Regions from separate parts of the Streptomyces sp. NPDC058284 genome, predicted to be linked through region 1. Evidence: riboswitches for the same ligand, from Rfam matches in the RefSeq annotation. Region 1 holds a riboswitch; each other region holds the start of a gene.

Region 1 (6,673 bases):
ATCAGCGAGGACCTGCGCGTACTCGTCGTCTTCTCTCCGCCCGAGTCCTGATCAGGGCTGGGGCCTCGGGGTTCTCTCAGGGTCGGATCAGGGGAGGACAAGGGCTCCGAGGCCCCCGCGGAGCTCTTTGGCACCTTAGTCTCGAATGTGAGAAGCCAGGGACCTGCAGGAATTCAGGAACCGCACCGAGGCGAAGAGCGCGGGAGTGCGGACGGAGCAGAGAGAGGTAAGGACGTGGCAGCGAAGGAGATCTTTGCGGGAATGCCGTGGTGGGTGAAGTGGGTGGCTGTGCCCGTCATCGCACTCGTCGTGTTCGGCGGCGTGATAGCGACCGTTGTCGGATTCGTGGTCGGTCTGCTCTTCAAGGCGCTGATATTCGTAGCCTTGGTCGGTGGACTCATCTACGTCGTACGGAAGTTCATATCCGGCTCGTCCTCGTCCCGCACCGACTGGTGACCGCCCGCCGTCAGATCCTGACCACTGACTGGTGATTTTGCGAATCGGTTCCCTCGCCCGGGGGAAGTTTCGCGGTGAGGCACCGTAGAGCGAAGGCCAAGGATTAGAGTCCGGAAACCGACGCGGGGGGCGATCTCCGTGTACGGGCGCACGCGTACTGCCCCTCCCTCGCTGCTCCGGGCCCGGGCGGGCCCCCACGCGCTTCGGGAGTGAACCTTGGCCGCGGCCGACACCACAACCTCACCGATCGACACCACCTCACCGATCGACACCTCTTCGCAGACCGACACCAGTTCCGCGACCGTCGGGCCGACCCTCATCGGCTCGGTACAACGGGCGATGCGGCTACTAGAAGCCGCCGCTTCGCACCAAGGAGGCGCGCCCGCAAAGCAGTTGGCCCGTGAGGCGGGGCTTGCCCTCCCCACCGCGTACCACCTGCTGCGCACCCTGACCCATGAGGACTATCTGCGCAGGGAGAAGGGTGTGTTCGTGCTCGGCGAGGCAGCCGAGCGGCTGAGCAGCAGCGGGGCGGAGCAGAAGCGGCGCGGAGCGATCGAAGAGTCCATGGCGCATTGGCGGGACGCCATCGGCGTCCCCGTGTACTTCGCCGTCTACCGCGAGGGCGAGATCGACATCGTGGCCGTCGCGGACACCCCGGGCAACCCCGCCGTGGAGGAATGGGCTGACTTCAGGGAGACAGGACATGCGCACGCGATCGGGCAGTGCCTGCTCGGCCAGCTGGACAACGAGGCACGACTGGACCACCTCGACCGCTACCCGGTCCAGTCGACCACGCGCTATTCGGTCCGGGACGACCGCACATTCATCCGCCGACTCGATGCCATGGAGCGGATGCGGCCCGTCGTGGAGCGTCAGGAGTACGCGCTGGGGACGGTCTGCGCGGCAATCCCGATTACAGCGGGTGACACGGCCGCGACCATGGCCATCTCCGTTCCGGCCTATCAAGCCGACCGACTGCTGCCCGCAGCCCACCGGTTGCAACGGGAGATCGGAAAGCTACTAGGAACACTCGCCTTCTCTATCAGCATCTGAAAACTCACTCCTTGTGATCTGACACGCACGTTGAGCAAGATGCGAGGGTGTCAGGGAGTTGGTTCCTGGCTCCTCGACGGCTAAGTGACGGGGTAGGGCGCGATGGACGAGACGGTGCAGGCAGAGGTCATGATGAGCTTTCTCGTTTCCGAGGAACTGTCATTTCGCATCCCGGTGGAGCTGCGCTACGAGATCGACGATCCCTATGCCGTGCGGCTGACGTTCCATCTGCCGGGGGACACTCCGGTGACCTGGGCCTTCGGGCGGGAGTTGTTGATCGACGGGGTGGGCAGGCCGTGCGGCGACGGTGATGTGCGGATCGAGCCCACCGATACCGGTCTGCTGGACGAGGCCCTGATCAGGCTTCAGGTCGGCGCGGACCAAGCGCTGTTCCGGGTGGGCATCCCGCCGCTGCTCGCCTTCCTCGACCGCACGGACAAGTTGGTGCCGCTCGGACAGGAGCGGGTGCTCGCCGACTTCGACGCACACCTCGACGAGGCGCTGGACCGGATCCTCGCGGAGGAGCAGAACGCGGGTTGACTCGTTGCCGCCAACAACTCCATACAGGCAGTGGCATTTTGGTGCATTTGCTGGCGGGGCCCTTGGGGCGCGTACAGCGGCTTGAGTGCCCGGGTGCACCGATCGTCCCCGGACGCCCCGTGCATCCGGCCCCCGAGCGCCTCAACCCCCCCACCCCCACCCCAACCCCAAGCCCCGGATCAACTAGCGCTTGCGCCGTCGCCCCTTCCCACCGCGCGACGGCCGAGCGGAACCGGCAGCACCAGCACCCGCCCCTGCGACAGGGCCCGCATTCACACGCGCACCCGTATTCACACTCGCACCCGCACCCCCACTCGCACCGGCTCCGGCATTCCCCCCGGCGCCCGCACTGCCCCCCGCCCCCGTCGTGCGGTCCGCCGAGACGACCAGGGCGGCGAGCGCGGTCGTGACCGGCACTGAGGCGACCAGGCCGATCGAGCCGATCAGGGTGCGGACGATCTCCTCGGCGACCAACTCGCTGTTGGCCACCGTGCCCACGCTGGACTGAGCGATCGAGAAGAGAAGGAGGAGGGGCAGGGCGGCGCCCGCGTAGGCGAGGACGAGGGTGTTGACGACGGAGGCGATGTGGTCGCGGCCGATGCGGATGCCCGCACGGTACAGACCGCGCCAGCCCATGGTCGGGTTGGCCTGGTGCAGTTCCCAGACCGCGGAGGTCTGGGTGACCGTCACATCGTCGAGGACGCCGAGCGAGCCGATGATGACGCCCGCGAGCAGCAGCCCGCTCATGTCGATGGACGGGTAAAGGCCGTGGATGAGGCCGGTGTTGTCATCCGTATTGCCGGTCAGGGAGGCCCAGCCGATGAAGAGTGAGCCGAGCAAGCCGATCAGGAGGAGGGAGATGAGCGTACCGAGCACCGCGACCGACGTACGGGCTGTGAGGCCGTGGCAGAGGTAGAGCGCGATGAGCATGATGGCGCTCGCCCCGATCACTGCCACGACCAGTGGGTTCGAGCCCTGCAGGATGGCGGGCAGGATGAAGAAGGTGAGCACCAGGAAGCTGATGGCGAGGGCGACCAGGGCCATCAGGCCGCGCAGCCGTCCCACCACGACGACGGCGAGTGCGAAGATGCCGGCGAGCAGAGCCATCGGAATCTTGCGGTTGACGTCGGTGACGGAGTACTGGAGTCCTTCGGGGGCCTTGGGCTCGTAGGCGACCACCACCTGTTGGCCCTGCTTCAGTTGCCGGGGCGAGTCCGGCTGGATGATCTCGGTGAAGGTGCGGCCCTTGTCCTTGCCGCTGCCGACCTCGATCGTCGCCCTTTTGCAGATGCCCGCCGCCCGGGACTGCGCGGACTGTCCCTCGGCGGTGGAGGTGTCGCCGTTCGGCTGGGGCTGTGACGGGCTGAGGTCTTTGCAGGGCAGTTCCTGCACCTTGGTGACCTTCGCCGACTGTGTCTGCCGGTCGAAGCCGACGCCGGTGCGTTCGTGTCCCGGTGTGCCTCCGGGCCACAGCACGGCCAGGCCCACGACGACTGCGGCGGCGAAGGGGATGAGTACCGCGGCGATGACCTTGCGGAGGTGCTTGGAGACGGGAGCGGCCGGACCGTGACTGTGCGAGTGCCCGTGTCCTCCATGCCCGGACCCGTGCCCGTGTGACCCGCCCTGCCCGTGTGACCCGGACCCGTGCCCGTGTGGCCCGGACCCCTGTCCTCCGTGTCCTTGTCCTCCGTCTCCCTGCCCCCCGTGCACACGCCCGTCACCTGGAAAGTTTCCGTCCGGGGGCGGGGCCGGGGCCGGTGGCCCGGACGGGGGGTGGGGGGGCGGGGGGAGCGGCGGTTCTGTGGTGGTCACTGCCCGATCATCGCAAGAACGAAGGGGGCCCTCTGTTCAGCGCGGCCGATATGACGCTAGCGTGGTGCCACCTTTGCAATCGCGGGAGCTCGGAGCACCGGGCTGAGAGGGCGCTGACCTCCGTACGAACGGGCACGATCGTGCACGAGCCGTACGGGATCCGCTGCGTCGACCGCCGAACCTGTTACCGGGTAATGCCGGCGTAGGGAGTAGGTCTCATGACCACATCGGACACACGCACGCCTGCCTCCGGCAGCGACGAGAACACCGTCGCGGCCGACGAGGCCGGGAAGTCCATCGGCTGGCACAAGGCGTATGTCGAGGGCTCGCGCCCCGACCTGCGCGTGCCGGTCCGTCAGGTGCACCTCACCAATGGCAAGTCCGTCACCCTGTACGACACCTCGGGCCCGTACACCGACCCGTCGGCCGAGACCGACGTCCGCCGCGGGCTGCCGCCGCTGCGGGAGAACTGGATCATCGCCCGCGGCGACACCGAGGAGTACGTCGGCCGTCCGCTTCGCCCCGAGGACGACGGTCTCAAGCACACCTCGCCCCGCGGAGGGCTCAAGAACCTCGACGCGGTCTTCCCCGGCCGCCCCCGCCAGCCGCGTCGGGCCCGCGACGGTCAGGCGGTGACGCAGCTCGCGTACGCCCGGCGCGGTGAGATCACGCCCGAGATGGAGTTCATCGGGATCCGCGAGAACCTCGACCCCGAGGTCGTGCGCGCCGAGGTCGCCGCGGGCCGCGCGGTGATCCCGGCCAACGTCAACCACCCGGAGATCGAGCCGATGATCATCGGCAAGAAGTTCCTGGTGAAGGTGAACGCCAACATCGGCAACTCCGCGGTGACCTCCTCCATCGAGGAGGAGGTGGACAAGATGACGTGGGCGACCAAATGGGGCGCCGACACGGTCATGGATCTGTCCACCGGCCGCAACATCCACACCACCCGTGAGTGGGTCCTGCGCAACTCCCCCGTGCCGATCGGCACCGTGCCGCTCTACCAGGCCCTGGAGAAGGTCGACGGCAAGGCCGAGGAGCTGACCTGGGAGATCTACAAGGACACGGTCATCGAACAGGCCGAGCAGGGCGTGGACTACATGACGGTGCACGCGGGCGTGCGCCTGCCGTACGTCCCGCTCACCGCGCGCCGCAAGACCGGCATCGTCTCGCGCGGCGGCTCGATCATGGCCGCCTGGTGCCTCGCGCACCACAAGGAGAGCTTCCTCTACGAGCACTTCGAGGAGCTCTGCGAGATCCTCGCGGCATACGACGTGACGTACTCGCTCGGCGACGGCCTGCGCCCCGGCTCGATCGCGGACGCCAACGACGAGGCGCAGTTCGCCGAGTTGCGGACGCTCGGGGAACTCAACACGATCGCCAAGCGTCACAACGTACAGACGATGATCGAGGGCCCCGGTCACGTCCCGATGCACAAGATCAAGGAGAACATCGACCTCCAGCAGGAGATCTGCGAGGAGGCGCCGTTCTACACGCTCGGCCCGCTGACCACGGACATCGCACCCGCCTACGACCACATCACCTCCGGCATCGGTGCCGCGATGATCGGCTGGTGGGGCACGGCGATGCTCTGTTACGTCACGCCGAAGGAGCACCTCGGCCTGCCGAACAGGGACGACGTCAAGACGGGCGTGATCACCTACAAGATCGCGGCCCATGCCGCCGACCTGGCCAAGGGGCACCCGGGCGCGCAGGACTGGGACGACGCGCTCTCGGACGCGCGGTTCGAGTTCCGTTGGGAGGACCAGTTCAATCTGGCCCTCGACCCGGTCACGGCGCGGGAGTTCCACGACGAGACGCTGCCGGCCGAGCCCGCGAAGACGGCGCACTTCTGCTCGATGTGCGGGCCGAAGTTCTGCAGCATGAAGATCTCTCAGGACATTCGGCGCCGGCACGGCGGTGACCTGGCCGACAGTGACCTGGCCGCCGATGACATCGAGGCGGGCATGGAGCAGAAGTCCAGGGAGTTCGCCGCGGCGGGCAACCGGGTCTACCTGCCGATCGCCGACTGAGCCGTCCCCACGGCCGACGGCACGCGGAAGCAGGGCAGCACACCGGCATCCAGCCGGTCACTGCCCTGCCCCGCGCCTCGTCCAGCCGGGTGTTCGGCCAGGTCATACGGTCTGACCTGGCCGGCCCTTCGTCCGGCCCCTGCGTACCTGTGCACGGTCGTGCCCGTGCCCGTCCCCGGCCCTACTACTCCGGCTTGTGGTCGGGACCGCCGAAATCGGGGCTGGAGAAGTCCGGGCTCGAGTAGCTCGGCCGGGACCCCGCGGTCTGGCCGCCGTCCGGGCTGCTGAACCCCGGCCTGTGGTAGCCGAGTTGGGGCATGCGGCCACCCTTGCCGGATTCCCCGGCGCCCGGAGACGGCGCGCGGGCGGCCGGAGCCGCCCCCGGATCCGTCAGGGCCTCCCGCAGGAACGGTACGACGCCCCGCTCGAGGAGCGCCCGGCCCCAGTCTTCCCTGGCCCGGGAGACCTCCTCGCACTGCTCGCCGTGGAGTTCTGCCTGGAGCGAGGTGGAGCCGTTGCGCAGAGCGGTCAGGAGCAGACCGACGGCGGCGACCAGGATGCCCCCTGCGGTGAGCGCGCCGAACAGCCATCCCGCGGTGAGCAGGGTGTCCGCGAAGGCGGGCTCGGGGTTGAGCATCTTCAGGATGTAGCCGACGAGTAGGAATATCGCGGCGGCCGCCCCCGCGAGGACGGGTGCGAGGACCGCGACGACGGCGATCGCCCCGGCTCCCGCTGCCACCGGTTCCGCCACCTCGCCCATCGTGGTGGCGAGGCTGAGG
Region 2 (6,673 bases), on a different contig from region 1:
CTGTGACGCTCACCGCCGTACCCCCGCGCCCGGCGCTAGAACGCGGGCCGCTCCGGATCGAGCCGCGCCATGCCCGCCGCGGGCGAGGACGCCTCCGCGAAGTGCCTGCGCGGGATCCGCCCGGCCCGGTGCGCGAGGCGCCCCGCCTCGACGCCGTGCCGCATGGCCTCCGCCATCAGGACCGGCTCCTGCGCCCGCGTCACCGCGGAGGCGAGCATCACGCCCGCGCAGCCCAGCTCCATCGCGATCGCCGCGTCGGACGCCGTGCCCGCGCCCGCGTCGAGGATCACCGGCACGCGCGCGTGCTCCACGATCAGCTGGAAGTTGTGCGGGTTGCGGATGCCGAGACCGGAGCCGATGGGCGAGCCCAGCGGCATGATCGCCGCGCAGCCCACGTCCTGAAGCTTCCGGGCGAGCACCGGGTCGTCGTTGGTGTACGGCAGGACCGTGAAGCCGTCGTCCACCAGGACCTCCGCGGCGTCCAGGAGCTCGACCGGGTCGGGCAGCAGGGTGCGCTCGTCGGCGATCACCTCCAGCTTCACCAGATCCGTGCCGAGCGCCTCGCGCGCGAGACGGGCGGTGAGGACGGCCTCGCCCGCCGTGAAACAGCCCGCCGTGTTGGGCAGTACGCGGATGCCGAGCCGGTCGAGTACGGAGAGCACGGAGCCCTGGACGTCCGGGTCGAGGCGGCGCATCGCGACCGTGGTCAGCTCCGTGCCGGACGCGACGAGGGAGCGCTCGAGGACGTCGAGGCTCGGCGCTCCGCCCGTGCCCATGATCAGACGCGAGGAGAGGGTGAGCCCGCCGATGACGAAGGGGTCGTCTGCCATGGTGGTTCAGCCTCCCTGGACTGCGGTGAGTACTTCGACACGGTCGCCATCGGCGAGCGCCGTGGCGGACCACTGCGCGCGCGGGACGACGGTTTCGTTGACGGCGGCGGCGACACCGGAGTGCGCCGAGGACAGGGTGGCCACGAGGGCGTCGAGCGTGGTGCCCGAGGCCACCTCGCGTACTTCTCCATTGAGGGAGACGGCGAAGGGCGTGCTCATGCGTGCTGCTCCATGACGTGCTGCGCGGGGAGTGCGGGGGAGGCGCCTTCGAAGCGGCGCGGGGTGAACGGGCGTGCCTCGTCGGGGAGTTCACCGGTGGTCAGAGCGTGCGCCATGACGTCACCGGTGAGGGGCGTGAGGAGGACGCCGTTGCGGTAGTGGCCGGTGGCCAGCTGGAGTCCGGCGAGCCGGGTCGGGCCGAGCAGCGGCGCGTTGTCGGGCGAGCCGGGCCGCAGCCCCGCGCGGGTCTCGGTCAGCGGCAGTTCCGTGATGCCGGGCACGAGTTCGTGCGCGTCCCGCAGCAGCTCGTACACGCCGCCCGCCGTGACCGTCGTGTCCCAGCCGAGCTCCTCGCTGGTCGCGCCGACGACGAGCTCGCCGTTCTCGCGCGGCACGAGGTAGACGTGGCTGCCGCGCACCACGGCCCGCACGGTGCGGCTCAGGAACGGCGCGTAGGGTTCCGGCACCGTCAGCCGCAGGACCTGCCCCTTCACGGGGCGCACGGGCGGCAGTACGTCGTCGGGGACGCCCGCGAGCCGCCCGCTGAGGCTGCCCGCCGCGAGCACGGTCCGCTCCGCGCCCAGTCCGGTGCCGTCGGCGAGGACGACACCGTGCGCCCGCTCGCGTACGACCGAGAGGCGCTCGGCCCAGGCGCGGTGGAAGACCACGCCGGCCCGCTCGCAGGCCACCACGAGCGCCGCCGCGAGTCGGCGCGGGTCGATCTGGTGATCGCCGTCGACCCGCAGGCCGCCGCGTACGCCCGGCGCGAGCATCGGCTCCAGACGGCGGCACTCGCGCCCGCTCAGCCACTCCGAGGCGAGCCCCGAACGGCGCTGCAGGGCGTGCAGCTCGCGCAGGTGGGCGCGGTCGTCGGAGTCGAGCGCGACCGCGAGCGTGCCGCAGGCGCGGTAGCCGAGGTCCCGCCCGCTCGCCTCGGTCAGCTCGGCGGCGAAGGCGGGGTAGCGGCGGGCCGATTCGAGATTGAGGCCGAGCAACGTCTGCTCGCCGTAGTGCAGTTCGGTGACGGCGGCCAGCATGCCCGCCGCCACCTGGGCGGCGCCGCCGCCCGGTTCGGGGTCCACGACCGCGACGGAGAGCCCGCGCTGCGCGGTCCGCCAGGCCGTGACCAGGCCGATGACGCCGCCCCCGACGACGAGGACGTCGGTGGTGGCCGACGGCGCCGCCGTAGGGGACGCCGAAGGAGACGTCGTACGTGGATGCATGGGCGTCCAGCCCCTCCCTTCGCCGGCATGACCCGGATCAGGTTCGTACGGTCGGAGGCCGTCCCAGCCTCCCTCTCAGTCCGGTACGCCCGGACTCCCGCGAGTGCTCTGCACCGGCCACCCTAGCCCGTCGCTCCGCGCGGCGTCAGGGGAGCTGTCCGGGTATGAGCAGTGACGATGTGTCAGAGATCTCCTCGTAGCCATCTGAAGGCACCCGGTCCCGCCGCCCTACAGTGATCGGGTGAGCGAGCAGCAGAGGCAGACCGGGAAAGAGCTTCAGGCGGAGCGGCGCGTCGTCGTCGTGGGCGCGGGGATGGCCGGGGTGCAGACCGCGGTGGCACTGCGGGAGCAGGGCTTCACCGGCGCGGTCACCGTCGTCGGGGCGGAGCCGCACCAGCCGTACGACAGGCCGCCGCTGTCCAAGGCGGTGCTGCTCGGCAAGGCGGAGGGCTCCGCCTTCGACATCGACTTCGAGGCGCTCGGCATCGAGCTGAGCCTGGGCCGCGCGGTCACCGGGGTGCGCCCCGCCGACCACGCTCTCGACACCGAGGCGGGGCCCCTCGCGTACGACGTCCTGGTCCTCGCGACCGGCGCCGAACCGATCAGACTCCCCGGCACCGAGGGTGTCCCCGGGGTCCACCTGCTGCGCACCCTGGACGACGCGGAGCGGCTGCGCCCCGTCCTCGCCGAGCAGCACGACGTCGTGGTCGTCGGGGCGGGCTGGATCGGCGCGGAGTTCGCGACGGCCGCGCGTGAGGCGGGCTGCTCCGTCACCGTGGTGGAGGCCGCGGGGCGGCCGCTCGCGGGCACGCTGCCCGAGGAGGTCGCGGCGCCCATGGCGGGCTGGTACGCGGACTCCGGAGCGGTACTGCGCACCCACGCGCGCGTGGAGCGCGTCGAGCCGGGCGCCGTGCTCCTGTCCGACGGGACCAGGGTGCCCGCGGGCGCCGTCGTCGTCGGCATCGGCGCGCGCCCCGCGACGCGGTGGCTGTCGGGCTCCGGCATCGAGCTCGGCGCCCACGGCGAGGTGGTGGCCGACGACCGGCTGCGCACCTCGGCCCCCGACGTCTACGCGGTCGGCGACTGCTCCTCCTTCCCTTCGGGAAGGTACGGGGAGCGCCTTCTCGTCCACCACTGGGACAACGCCCTCCAGGGCCCGCGCACGGTGGCGGCCAACATCATCGGCGAGACCCCGGCGGCGTACGACCCGGTCCCGTACTTCTGGTCGGAGCAGTTCGGCCGCTTCGTCCAGTACGCGGGCCACCACGAGGGCGCCGACGAACTCATCTGGCGCGGCGACCCGACGGGTGTGGCCTGGTCGGTCTGCTGGCTCCGCGAAGGCGCGCTCGCAGCCGTCCTCACGGTCGGCCGCCCCCGAGACCTGGCCCAGGGCCGCAAACTGATCGAATCCGCCACCCCCCTGGACCCCACCCTGACAGCAGACCCGTCAATCCCCCTGAAAAAGGCAACCCGATAACGAAACCCCCGCCCCGTAAGGGACGCGGGGAACGGCGCCCCCAGCCCCCACGGCCCGCAGCAAACACCCGAGCGACCACCCCCCAGGGGCGCGGGGAACTGCGCACCCAGCCCCCACGGCCCGCAGCAAACACCCGAGCGACCACCCCCCAGGGGCGCCGGGGGAACGCCGCACCTACCCCCACGGCCACACAGTCACCGCCCAAGGCCCCCGGCCAGAGATACGCTGGGGACGTGACCGAGATTGACGCAAAGACCGATGCTCTCGTCCCCGCCTGGCTGCACCTCCCCGACATCGCGGAAATGCTCGATGTCGAGGTGACCCGCGTGCGCCAGCTGGTCAAGGAGGGCACGCTGATCGCCGTACGCCGCGGGGAGAACCGCGCGCTGCAGGTGCCGGCCGCCTTCATCGACGGCGACAAGGTCGTCAAGGGCCTCGCCGGGACCCTGACGCTCCTGAGGGACGACGGTTTCTCCGACGAAGAGATGATCGAGTGGCTCTTCACCCCCGACCCGACCCTGCCCGGCACCCCCGCGCAGGCACTGAGCGAGAATCGCGGCACGGAGGTGAAGCGCCGCGCCCAGGCGCTCGCCGTCTGAGCAGGTGCTCGGCCGTCTGACCTGAACACACCGTCCGGCGCACGGGAAGCACGGGCGTGGACGTGAGCGAGACAGATGCTCACGCCCGCGCCCGCGCTCGCACCCCGTACGCCACCGACAACGGGGGACTTCTCCATGGCTGCCGCTGCCGCCGACCACCGCGCCCAGCTCGCCGATGCCCGGCTCTACCTGTGCGTGGACGCCCGCAAGCGCCAGGGAGACCTCCCGGAGTTCCTCGACGCCGTCCTCGCGGGCGGCGTCGACATCGTGCAGCTGCGCGACAAGGGCATGGAGGCCGCCGAGGAGCTGGAGCACCTCCAGGTCTTCGCGGACGCCGCGCGGCGCCACGGCAAGCTCCTCGCGGTGAACGACCGCGCGGACGTCGCCCACGCCGTCGGCGCCGACGTGCTGCACCTCGGCCAGGGCGACCTGCCCGTACCCGCGGCCCGCGCCGTCCTCGGCAGGGACGTCCTCATCGGCCGCTCCACGCACGCCGATGAGGAGGCCGCCGCGGCCGCCGTCCAGGACGGCGTGGACTACTTCTGCACGGGCCCGTGCTGGCCCACGCCCACCAAGCCGGGCCGCCACGCCCCGGGCCTCGACCTCGTGCGGTACACGGCCTCGCTCGGCACGGACCGCCCCTGGTTCGCCATCGGCGGCATCGACGCGGGCAACCTCGACGAGGTCCTCGATGCGGGCGCGCGACGCGTCGTCGTCGTGCGGGCGATCACCGAGGCCGACGACCCGGGCGCCGCCGCGGCCGACCTCGCGAAGCGGCTGCGTACAGCTGTGTGAGCAACCGCCCAGGAGTGTCCGATCCGTGGACAACAAACCGGCAAACCGGCCGAATCTCCCCGACTCGGTTGGGGGAGCGCCCCGGCCTGGCTAATCTGCCCATATGGCCTCAGGCACAGCTTCGACCAGGACTGACCGCGCGCGCACGGTACGCGACATGCTCGCGACCGGTAAAACGACGTTTTCGTTCGAGTTCTCCGCCCCGAAAACCCCCAAGGGCGAGCGGAACCTCTGGAACGCGCTGCGGCGGGTCGAGGCGGTGGCCCCGGACTTCGTCTCCGTGACCTACGGCGCGGGCGGTTCGACGCGTACCGGCACGGTCAAGGAGACCCAGCAGATCGTCGCCGACACCACGCTGACACCCGTCGCCCACCTGACCGCGGTCGACCACTCCGTGGCCGAACTGCGCAACATCATCGGGCAGTACGCGGACGCGGGCATCAGGAACATGCTCGCGGTCCGCGGCGACCCGCCGGGCGACCCCCTCGGCGACTGGGTCCCGCACCCCGAGGGCCTCACCTACGCCGCCGAACTGGTCGGGCTGATCAAGGAGTCCGGGGACTTCTGCGTGGGCGTCGCGGCCTTCCCCGCGATGCACCCGCGCTCGCCCGACTGGGAGACCGACACCCGGTACTTCATCGACAAGTGCCGGGCCGGCGCGGACTACGCGATCACCCAGATGTTCTTCGACCCTGAGGAGTACCTGCGGCTGCGCGACCGCGTCGAGGCGGCCGGGTGCGATACGCCGATCATCCCTGAGATGATGCCGGTCACCAACGTCCGCCAGCTCGACCGGCTGCCCCAGCTCAGCAACGCCGTGTTCCCGGCGGAGCTGAAAGAGCGGATGCTCTCGGCCAAAGACGATCCCGCCGCTGTACGCTCCATTGGCATCGAGTTCGCGACGGAGTTCTGCGGGCGGTTGCTGGCCGAAGGCGTGCCGGGACTGCACTTCATTACGCTCAACAACTCCACGGCGACGCTGGAGATCTACGAGAATCTGGGCCTGCACCAGCAGGCCTGAACGGTCGTTCCCCCGGGGCCGCGGCCGAAGGGGAGAGGGGCGTACATGGGCTGGACGGTCCTCTACATCGCGTTCGGGTTCGTCGCGCTGTGGCTGCTCGGTGAGGTGCTGCTGCAGTACAAAGCCAGGCTGCGCTGGCGCCTGCTGGCCTTCGTGGGCTTCCTCGGGGTCGTCGTCGGCGTACTGATCCCCGCGGTGTGGATCATCGCGCTCGGCGCCATCGCCTTCGCCACCGGCCAGACGTACGTGACCCTGTCCTTCCGACGGGGCTTCTCCACCGGCTGGGCGATCGGCGGGCGGCCCGGTCCGAGCAGGCGCCGCAAGAAGCAGCCGTCGCGGGCCGCCGGGGCAGCGCAGGAGCCGACGCTCCAGGTCTCCGACCTGGAGTACGAGCCGGTCCCGCCGCCGCCCGCGCACGGCCCGGACGCCTCCGGGAACCCGGACTTCCCCGCTCACCCGGACTTCCCCGCGGACGCGGACATCGCGAGCGGCGGGATCTACGCCCCCGA
Region 3 (6,673 bases), on a different contig from region 1:
CGAACAGGCGATCCGCGACTCCGACCTCGGCGTCAACCCGAGCAACGACGGAAACATCATCCGTGTGACGTTCCCTGAGCTGACCCAGGACCGCCGCAAGGAGTACATCAAGGTCGCCAAGACCAAGGCCGAGGACTCCAAGATCTCGATCCGGTCGATCCGCCGCAAGGCCAAGGAGGCCCTCGACAAGGCGATCAAGGACGGCGACATCGGCGAGGACGAGGGCCGCCGCGGCGAGAAGGAGCTCGACGACACCACCGCGAAGTACGTCACGCAGGTGGACGAGCTGCTCAAGCACAAGGAAGCCGAGCTGCTCGAAGTCTGAGTCTCGAGTCCGAGGAATCAGGAACCGATCCGTGAACGACTCTTCCTGGGGGGCGCCGCCCAGAGCCGGGTATTGGGGGCCGCCCGACGCGGGGCCCGGTCAGGGGGCGACCCCGTCAGGTCCCGCGTACGATGCGCAGGACGCGCTGTTTCCGTCTGAGACGCAGCCCATGCCCATCGTGCCCGACGTACCCGTCAACGGCGGAGACCAGGACGACGGCCGGGGGGCCACTCGGACGGGCGGCCCCCTGTTCCGTGACGAGCCTCCGCAGGAGCCCATGCCCAGCGCACCACAGCCGCAGCCGGCCCCGGCCGCACCGCAGAAGAAGAGCGCGGGCCGCGATCTCGGGGCGGCCATAGGAGTCGGTGTGGGACTCGGCGCGGTGATCATCGCGTCGCTGTTCATCGTGAAGGCCGTCTTCATCGGCGTCATAGTGGTCGCCGTCGTGGTCGGCCTCTGGGAGCTCACCTCGCGGCTCGAGGAGCGCAAGGGCATCAAGGCGCCGCTCGTGCCGCTCGCGGTGGGCGGTGCGGCGATGGTCGTCGCCGGTTACGTGCGCGAGACCGAGGGCGCGTGGGTCGCGATGGCCCTCACCGCCCTCGCGGTCCTCGTCTGGCGCATGACGGAGCCGCCGGAGGGCTATCTGAAGGACGTCACGGCGGGGGTCTTCGCCGCCTTCTACGTTCCTTTCCTCGCGACCTTCGTGGCGCTGATGCTGACCGCCGAGGACGGCGCCATGCGGGTGCTGACCTTCCTGCTCCTGACCGTCGTCAGCGACACCGGGGCGTACGCGATCGGCTGGCGCTTCGGCAAGCACAAGCTGGCGCCGCGCATCAGCCCCGGCAAGACCCGGGAGGGCCTGGTCGGAGCGGTCACCTTCGCGATGGCCGGGGGCGCGCTGTGCCTGCAGTTCCTGATCGACGACGGCCAGTGGTGGCAGGGCCTGGTGATCGGCTTCGCCGTCGCGGCGAGCGCCACGCTCGGTGACCTCGGCGAGTCGATGATCAAGCGGGACCTCGGCATCAAGGACATGGGCACGCTGCTGCCGGGCCACGGCGGCATCATGGACCGCCTCGACTCGCTGCTGCCGACGGCCCCCGTGGTCTGGCTGCTGCTGGTCATCTTCGTCGGTTCGGGCTGATCCATACCTGGCTGACCTGCGTAAACGTGCGTTAGGGGTTCGTTGTCCACAGGGCGGCGAGCCCCTTCGCGTATGTCTGCGACACTGGAAGGACCATGCCTGTACCCGGAGAACTCACCTTCGTCGCGCCCCGCGGAGCCAAGAAGCCCCCGCGGCACCTCGCCGACCTCACGCCCGCCGAGCGCAAGGAAGCCGTCGCCGCCACCGGCGAGAAGCCGTTCCGCGCCAAGCAGCTCTCGCAGCACTACTTCGCGCGGTACGCCCACGACCCGGCGGAGTGGACCGACATCCCCGCCGGTTCGCGCGAGAAGCTCCGTGAGGCGCTGCTGCCCGATCTGATGTCCGTGGTGCGGCACATCAGCTGTGACGACGACACCACCCGCAAGACGCTCTGGCGGCTGTTCGACGGGACGCTCGTCGAGTCGGTGCTCATGCGCTATCCGGACCGGGTCACCATGTGCATCAGCTCCCAGGCGGGCTGCGGCATGAACTGCCCGTTCTGCGCCACGGGACAGGCCGGCCTCGACCGGAACCTGTCGACGGGCGAGATCGTGCACCAGATCGTCGACGGCATGCGGGCGCTCAGGGACGGCGAGATCCCGGGCGGGCCCGCGCGCCTCTCCAACATCGTCTTCATGGGCATGGGCGAGCCGCTGGCCAACTACAAGCGCGTGACCGGCGCCATCCGCCGCCTCACCGACCCGGAGCCGGACGGCCTCGGCCTGTCGCAGCGCGGGATCACGGTGTCGACGGTGGGGCTCGTGCCGGCCATCCACCGGTTCTCCGACGAGGGCTTCAAGTGCCGCCTCGCTATCTCGCTGCACGCGCCGGACGACGAGCTGCGCGACACGCTCGTTCCCGTCAACACGCGGTGGAAGGTGCGCGAGGTGCTCGACGCGGGCTGGGAGTACGCGGCCAAGTCGGGCCGCCGCCTCTCCATCGAGTACGCGCTGATCCGCGACATCAACGACCAGGCATGGCGTGGTGACCGGCTCGGGCGGCTGCTCAAGGGCAAGCCGGTGCACGTGAACCTGATTCCGCTGAACCCGACGCCGGGCTCGAAGTGGACCGCGTCGCGCCCCGAGGACGAGAAGGCGTTCGTGGCGGCCATCGCGGCGCACGGTGTACCGGTCACGATTCGGGACACCCGGGGTCAGGAGATCGACGGAGCGTGCGGTCAGCTCGCCGCGGCCGAGAGGTAGTCTGACGGGCGTGCGGGCGTACGTCTCGTACACACATCTGCATATTTCCGACAGGGGAGCGCCACAGCGCTGAGAGTGCGGCACCTTGGACAGGTGGGCCGCAGACCCTCTGAACCTCGCCCGGGTCATTCCGGGTAGGGAGTTCGGGCATGACTCAAGCTGTAGCGCCCTGCCCGCAGGCCAGTCGGTCGGCGGGCGGGGCCGCGTCTCTTCCTGGTCACCCAGGAGGAAGTTTCAGTGAGCACCACCAAGAAGGTCACGTTCACCGCCGTGGCGGTCGGCATCGGGCTCGTCGCCGTCTCCGCGTGCGGCAGCTCCGACGGCGGTTCGGGGAAATCCGACTCCAAGAGCGTGACGCTCGTCAGCCATGACTCCTTCAACGTGTCCAAGGACGTGCTGAAGGACTTCGAGAAGCGCTCCGGCTACCGCGTGCACGTCCTGAAGGACGGTGACGCGGGCGCCGCCGTCAACAAGGCGATCCTCTCCAAGGACAACCCGCAGGGCGATGTCTTCTTCGGCGTCGACAACACGCTCCTGTCCCGGGCGCTCGACAACGGCCTCTTCCAGTCGTACGAGGCCAAGGGGTCGGACAAGATCGGCTCGCAGTACCGCGTCGACCAGGGCAAGCACCGGGTCACCCCCATGGACAGCGGCGACATCTGCGTGAACTACGACAAGAAGTACTTCGCCGACAAGAAGCTGGCGCCGCCGAAGTCCTTCGACGACCTCGCCAAGCCCGCGTACAAGAACCTGCTGGTCACCGAGAACGCCTCGACCTCCTCGCCGGGCCTCGGCTTCCTGCTCGGCACGGCCGCCAAGTACGGCGACGGCGGCTGGGCGGACTACTGGAAGAAGCTCAAGGCCAATGGCGTCAAGGTCGTCGACGGCTGGGAGCAGGCCTACAACGAGGAGTTCTCCGGGTCCGCCGGCGGCAAGAAGGCCAAGGGCGACCGGCCGCTCGTCGTCTCCTACGCCTCCTCGCCGCCCGTCGAGGTGCTCTACGCCAAGCCGCAGCCCAAGGAGGCACCGACCGGCGTCGCGACCGGCACCTGCTTCCGACAGGTCGAGTACGCGGGCCTGCTCAGCAACGCGGGGAACGCCAAGGGCGGCAAGGCGCTCCTCGACTTCCTCGCGGGCAAGGAGTTCCAGGAGGACATGCCGCTGAACATGTTCGTGAACCCGGTGCGCGAGGGCACGAAGCTGCCCGAACTCTTCACGGAGCACGGAGTGACGGTCGACAAGCCGCAGACCATGGATCCCAAGAAGATCGCCGACAACCGTGAGCCGTGGATCAAGTCGTGGACCTCGCTCGTACTGAAGTAGCGAAGTCAGGGGAGGGGGCGGGGTCGGAGTCGGACGCGGAGCCGAAGGTGAAGCCGTCGTCGCAGAGCCGCCCGCGCGCGGGTCTGCGTCGCGCGGGCGCGGCGCGGCTCGCTCTGATGGGCCTGCCCGTCGCGTTCTTCGCGCTCTTCTTCGCCTACCCGGTCACGGCGATCGTCGCGCGCGGGCTGCACGTCGACGGGGCCTGGCGCTTCGGCCGGATCGCGGACGTCCTCGGGCAGTCCGACATCCGGCACGTGCTGTGGTTCACCACCTGGCAGGCGCTCGCGTCGACGGCGCTCACGCTGCTGATCGCGCTCCCCGGCGCGTACGTCTTCGCGCGCTTCGACTTCCCCGGCAAGCGGGCGCTGCGGGCCGTCGTCACCGTGCCGTTCGTGCTGCCGACGGTCGTCGTCGGGACGGCCTTCCTCGCGCTGATCGGGCGGGGCGGGCTGTTCGACGAGCTGTGGGGCGTACGCCTGGACACCACCGTCTGGGCGATCCTGCTCGCGCACGTCTTCTTCAACTATGCCGTCGTCGTCCGCACGGTCGGCGGCCTCTGGTCGCAGCTCGACCCGCGGCAGGAGGAGGCCGCGCGGATGCTCGGCGCCTCGCGCTGGACGGCGTGGCGGACGGTGACGCTGCCCGCGCTCGGCCCCGCGGTGGCCGCGGCCGGGCTGATGGTCTTCCTCTTCACCTTCACCTCCTTCGGCGTCGTGCAGATCCTCGGCGGACCCGCGTACTCGACCCTCGAAGTGGAGATCTACCGGCAGACCGCACAGCTGCTCGACCTGCCGACGGCCGCGGTCCTGACGATCGTGCAGTTCGCGGCGGTGGGGCTGATCCTCGCCGTCCATGCCTGGACGGCACGGCGGCGCGAGAGCGTGCTGAAACTCGTCGACGCCTCCGCGGTGGCGCGCCGGCCGCGCGGCGCCGGGCAGTGGACACTGCTCGGGCTCGTCATGGCGACGATCGCCCTGCTGATCCTGCTGCCCCTCGGGGTGCTGGTCCAGCGGTCCTTCGAGGGCCCCGAAGGCTTCGGATTCCAGTACTACGAGGAGCTGACCTCGGCGGACGGCGGCGCCTTCCTCGTACCGCCGATCGACGCGATCTGGAACTCCCTGCAGTACGCGGTCGTGGCCACGGCCATCGCGATCGTCATCGGGGGACTCGCCGCCGCCGCGCTCACCCGGCGTGCCGGACGCCTGGTCCGCGGCTTCGACGCGCTGCTCATGCTGCCGCTCGGGGTCTCCGCGGTGACGGTGGGCTTCGGGTTCCTGATCACGCTGGACGAGCCGCCGCTCGATCTGCGGACCAGCTGGATCCTCGTACCGCTCGCCCAGGCGCTGGTCGGTGTGCCCTTCGTCGTACGCACCATGCTGCCCGTCCTGCGTGCGGTGGACGGACGGCTTCGCGAGGCGGCGGCCGTGCTCGGGGCGTCGCCGCTGCGGGTGTGGCGGGAGGTCGACCTGCCCATGGTGCGGCGGGCGCTGCTGATCGCCGCCGGGTTCGCCTTCGCCGTGTCGCTCGGCGAGTTCGGGGCGACCGTCTTCATCGCGCGGCCGGACAACCCGACGCTGCCGGTCGCCGTGGCGCGGCTGCTCGGCCGGGCCGGTGACCTCAACTACGGGCAGGCGATGGCCCTTTCGACGATCCTCATGGTGGTGTGTGCCGTGTCTCTGCTGCTCCTGGAACGCATCCGTACCGACCGTACGACGGGGGAGTTCTGATGGCGGACGGGACGGGTGTGACCGGCGTGACGCACGTGAGGGACGCTTTGCTGAGTCTGCGGGACGCGACGGTACGTTTCGGGGCGCGGGCCGCGCTGGACCGCGTCGACCTCGATGTCGGGGAGCACGGAATCGTCTGCGTGCTCGGGCCGAGCGGCAGCGGCAAGTCGACGCTGCTGCGGGTGGTGGCCGGGTTGCAGGGGCTGGACGCCGGACGCGTCCTGCTGGACGGTCGCGATCAGCGCGGGGTGCCCGCGCACAAGCGGGGCGTCGGCCTGATGTTCCAGGACCATCAGCTCTTCCCGCAGCGTGACGTGGCGGGCAACGTCGCGTTCGGGCTGCGTATGCACGGCGCGTCACGGGGTGAACAGGCCGACAGGGTCGCCGAGTTGCTGGAGCTCGTCGGGCTGCCGAACGCGCAGCGGCGGGCGGTCGCCGCGTTGTCCGGCGGTGAGCAGCAGCGGGTGGCGCTCGCCCGGGCGCTGGCCCCGCGACCGCGCCTGCTGATGCTGGACGAGCCGCTCGGTCAGCTCGACCGCTCGCTGCGGGAGCGCCTGGTCGACGAATTGCGGGAACTCTTCGACGAGTTGGGCACGACGGTGCTCGCCGTCACGCACGACCAGGGCGAGGCCTTCGCCCTCGCCGACCGTGTCGTCGTCATGCGTGACGGCCGGATCGCCCAGTCCGGTACGCCCCTTGAGGTCTGGCAGTACCCGGCGGACGAGTTCGTGGCGCGCTTCCTCGGCTTCGACAACATCGTCGACGCGACGGTGCGGGGCGCGGTCGCCGACACGGTGTGGGGCGCGATCCCGGTACCGGAGCGGACGCCCGCCGGACGGTGCAAGCTCCTGGTCCGGCCCGCCGGGATGCGGCTCGTGCCCCTCGACGAGGGGCTGCCGTGCGAGGTGGTGGCGCGCACGTTCCGCGGCACCCATGTCGCGGTGCGGCTGCAGCC

The links. A riboswitch is a leader RNA that binds a small molecule or an ion and turns the genes downstream of it on or off. The one in region 1 is predicted to bind thiamine pyrophosphate.
Region 2: another riboswitch for thiamine pyrophosphate. It lies ahead of thiO (glycine oxidase ThiO); the one in region 1 lies ahead of thiC (phosphomethylpyrimidine synthase ThiC).
Region 3: another riboswitch for thiamine pyrophosphate. It lies ahead of ACFVYR_RS10425 (thiamine ABC transporter substrate binding subunit); the one in region 1 lies ahead of thiC (phosphomethylpyrimidine synthase ThiC).

What each region holds. Positions count from the first base shown of each region.
Region 1 covers NZ_JBHVYE010000008.1:214,630-221,302, reverse strand. The annotation lists gene ACFVYR_RS14610 (cupin domain-containing protein) at 1-51, shown strand, start outside; gene ACFVYR_RS14605 (DUF5326 family protein) at 235-456, shown strand; gene ACFVYR_RS14600 (IclR family transcriptional regulator) at 796-1,509, shown strand; gene ACFVYR_RS14595 (SsgA family sporulation/cell division regulator) at 1,612-2,049, shown strand; gene ACFVYR_RS14590 (YibE/F family protein) at 2,233-3,861, opposite strand; TPP riboswitch at 3,933-4,087, shown strand; gene thiC (phosphomethylpyrimidine synthase ThiC) at 4,080-5,894, shown strand; gene ACFVYR_RS14580 (hypothetical protein) at 6,079-6,673, opposite strand, start outside.
Region 2 covers NZ_JBHVYE010000017.1:152,418-159,090, reverse strand. The annotation lists gene ACFVYR_RS23795 (thiazole synthase) at 36-830, opposite strand; gene thiS (sulfur carrier protein ThiS) at 837-1,049, opposite strand; gene thiO (glycine oxidase ThiO) at 1,046-2,272, opposite strand; TPP riboswitch at 2,270-2,383, opposite strand; gene ACFVYR_RS23780 (NAD(P)/FAD-dependent oxidoreductase) at 2,586-3,749, shown strand; gene ACFVYR_RS23775 (Rv2175c family DNA-binding protein) at 3,983-4,348, shown strand; gene thiE (thiamine phosphate synthase) at 4,484-5,143, shown strand; gene metF (methylenetetrahydrofolate reductase [NAD(P)H]) at 5,247-6,164, shown strand; gene ACFVYR_RS23760 (hypothetical protein) at 6,210-6,673, shown strand, end outside.
Region 3 covers NZ_JBHVYE010000005.1:234,592-241,264, forward strand. The annotation lists gene frr (ribosome recycling factor) at 1-325, shown strand, start outside; gene ACFVYR_RS10415 (phosphatidate cytidylyltransferase) at 357-1,466, shown strand; gene rlmN (23S rRNA (adenine(2503)-C(2))-methyltransferase RlmN) at 1,562-2,668, shown strand; TPP riboswitch at 2,711-2,827, shown strand; gene ACFVYR_RS10425 (thiamine ABC transporter substrate binding subunit) at 2,906-3,991, shown strand; gene ACFVYR_RS10430 (ABC transporter permease) at 4,108-5,718, shown strand; gene ACFVYR_RS10435 (ABC transporter ATP-binding protein) at 5,754-6,673, shown strand, end outside.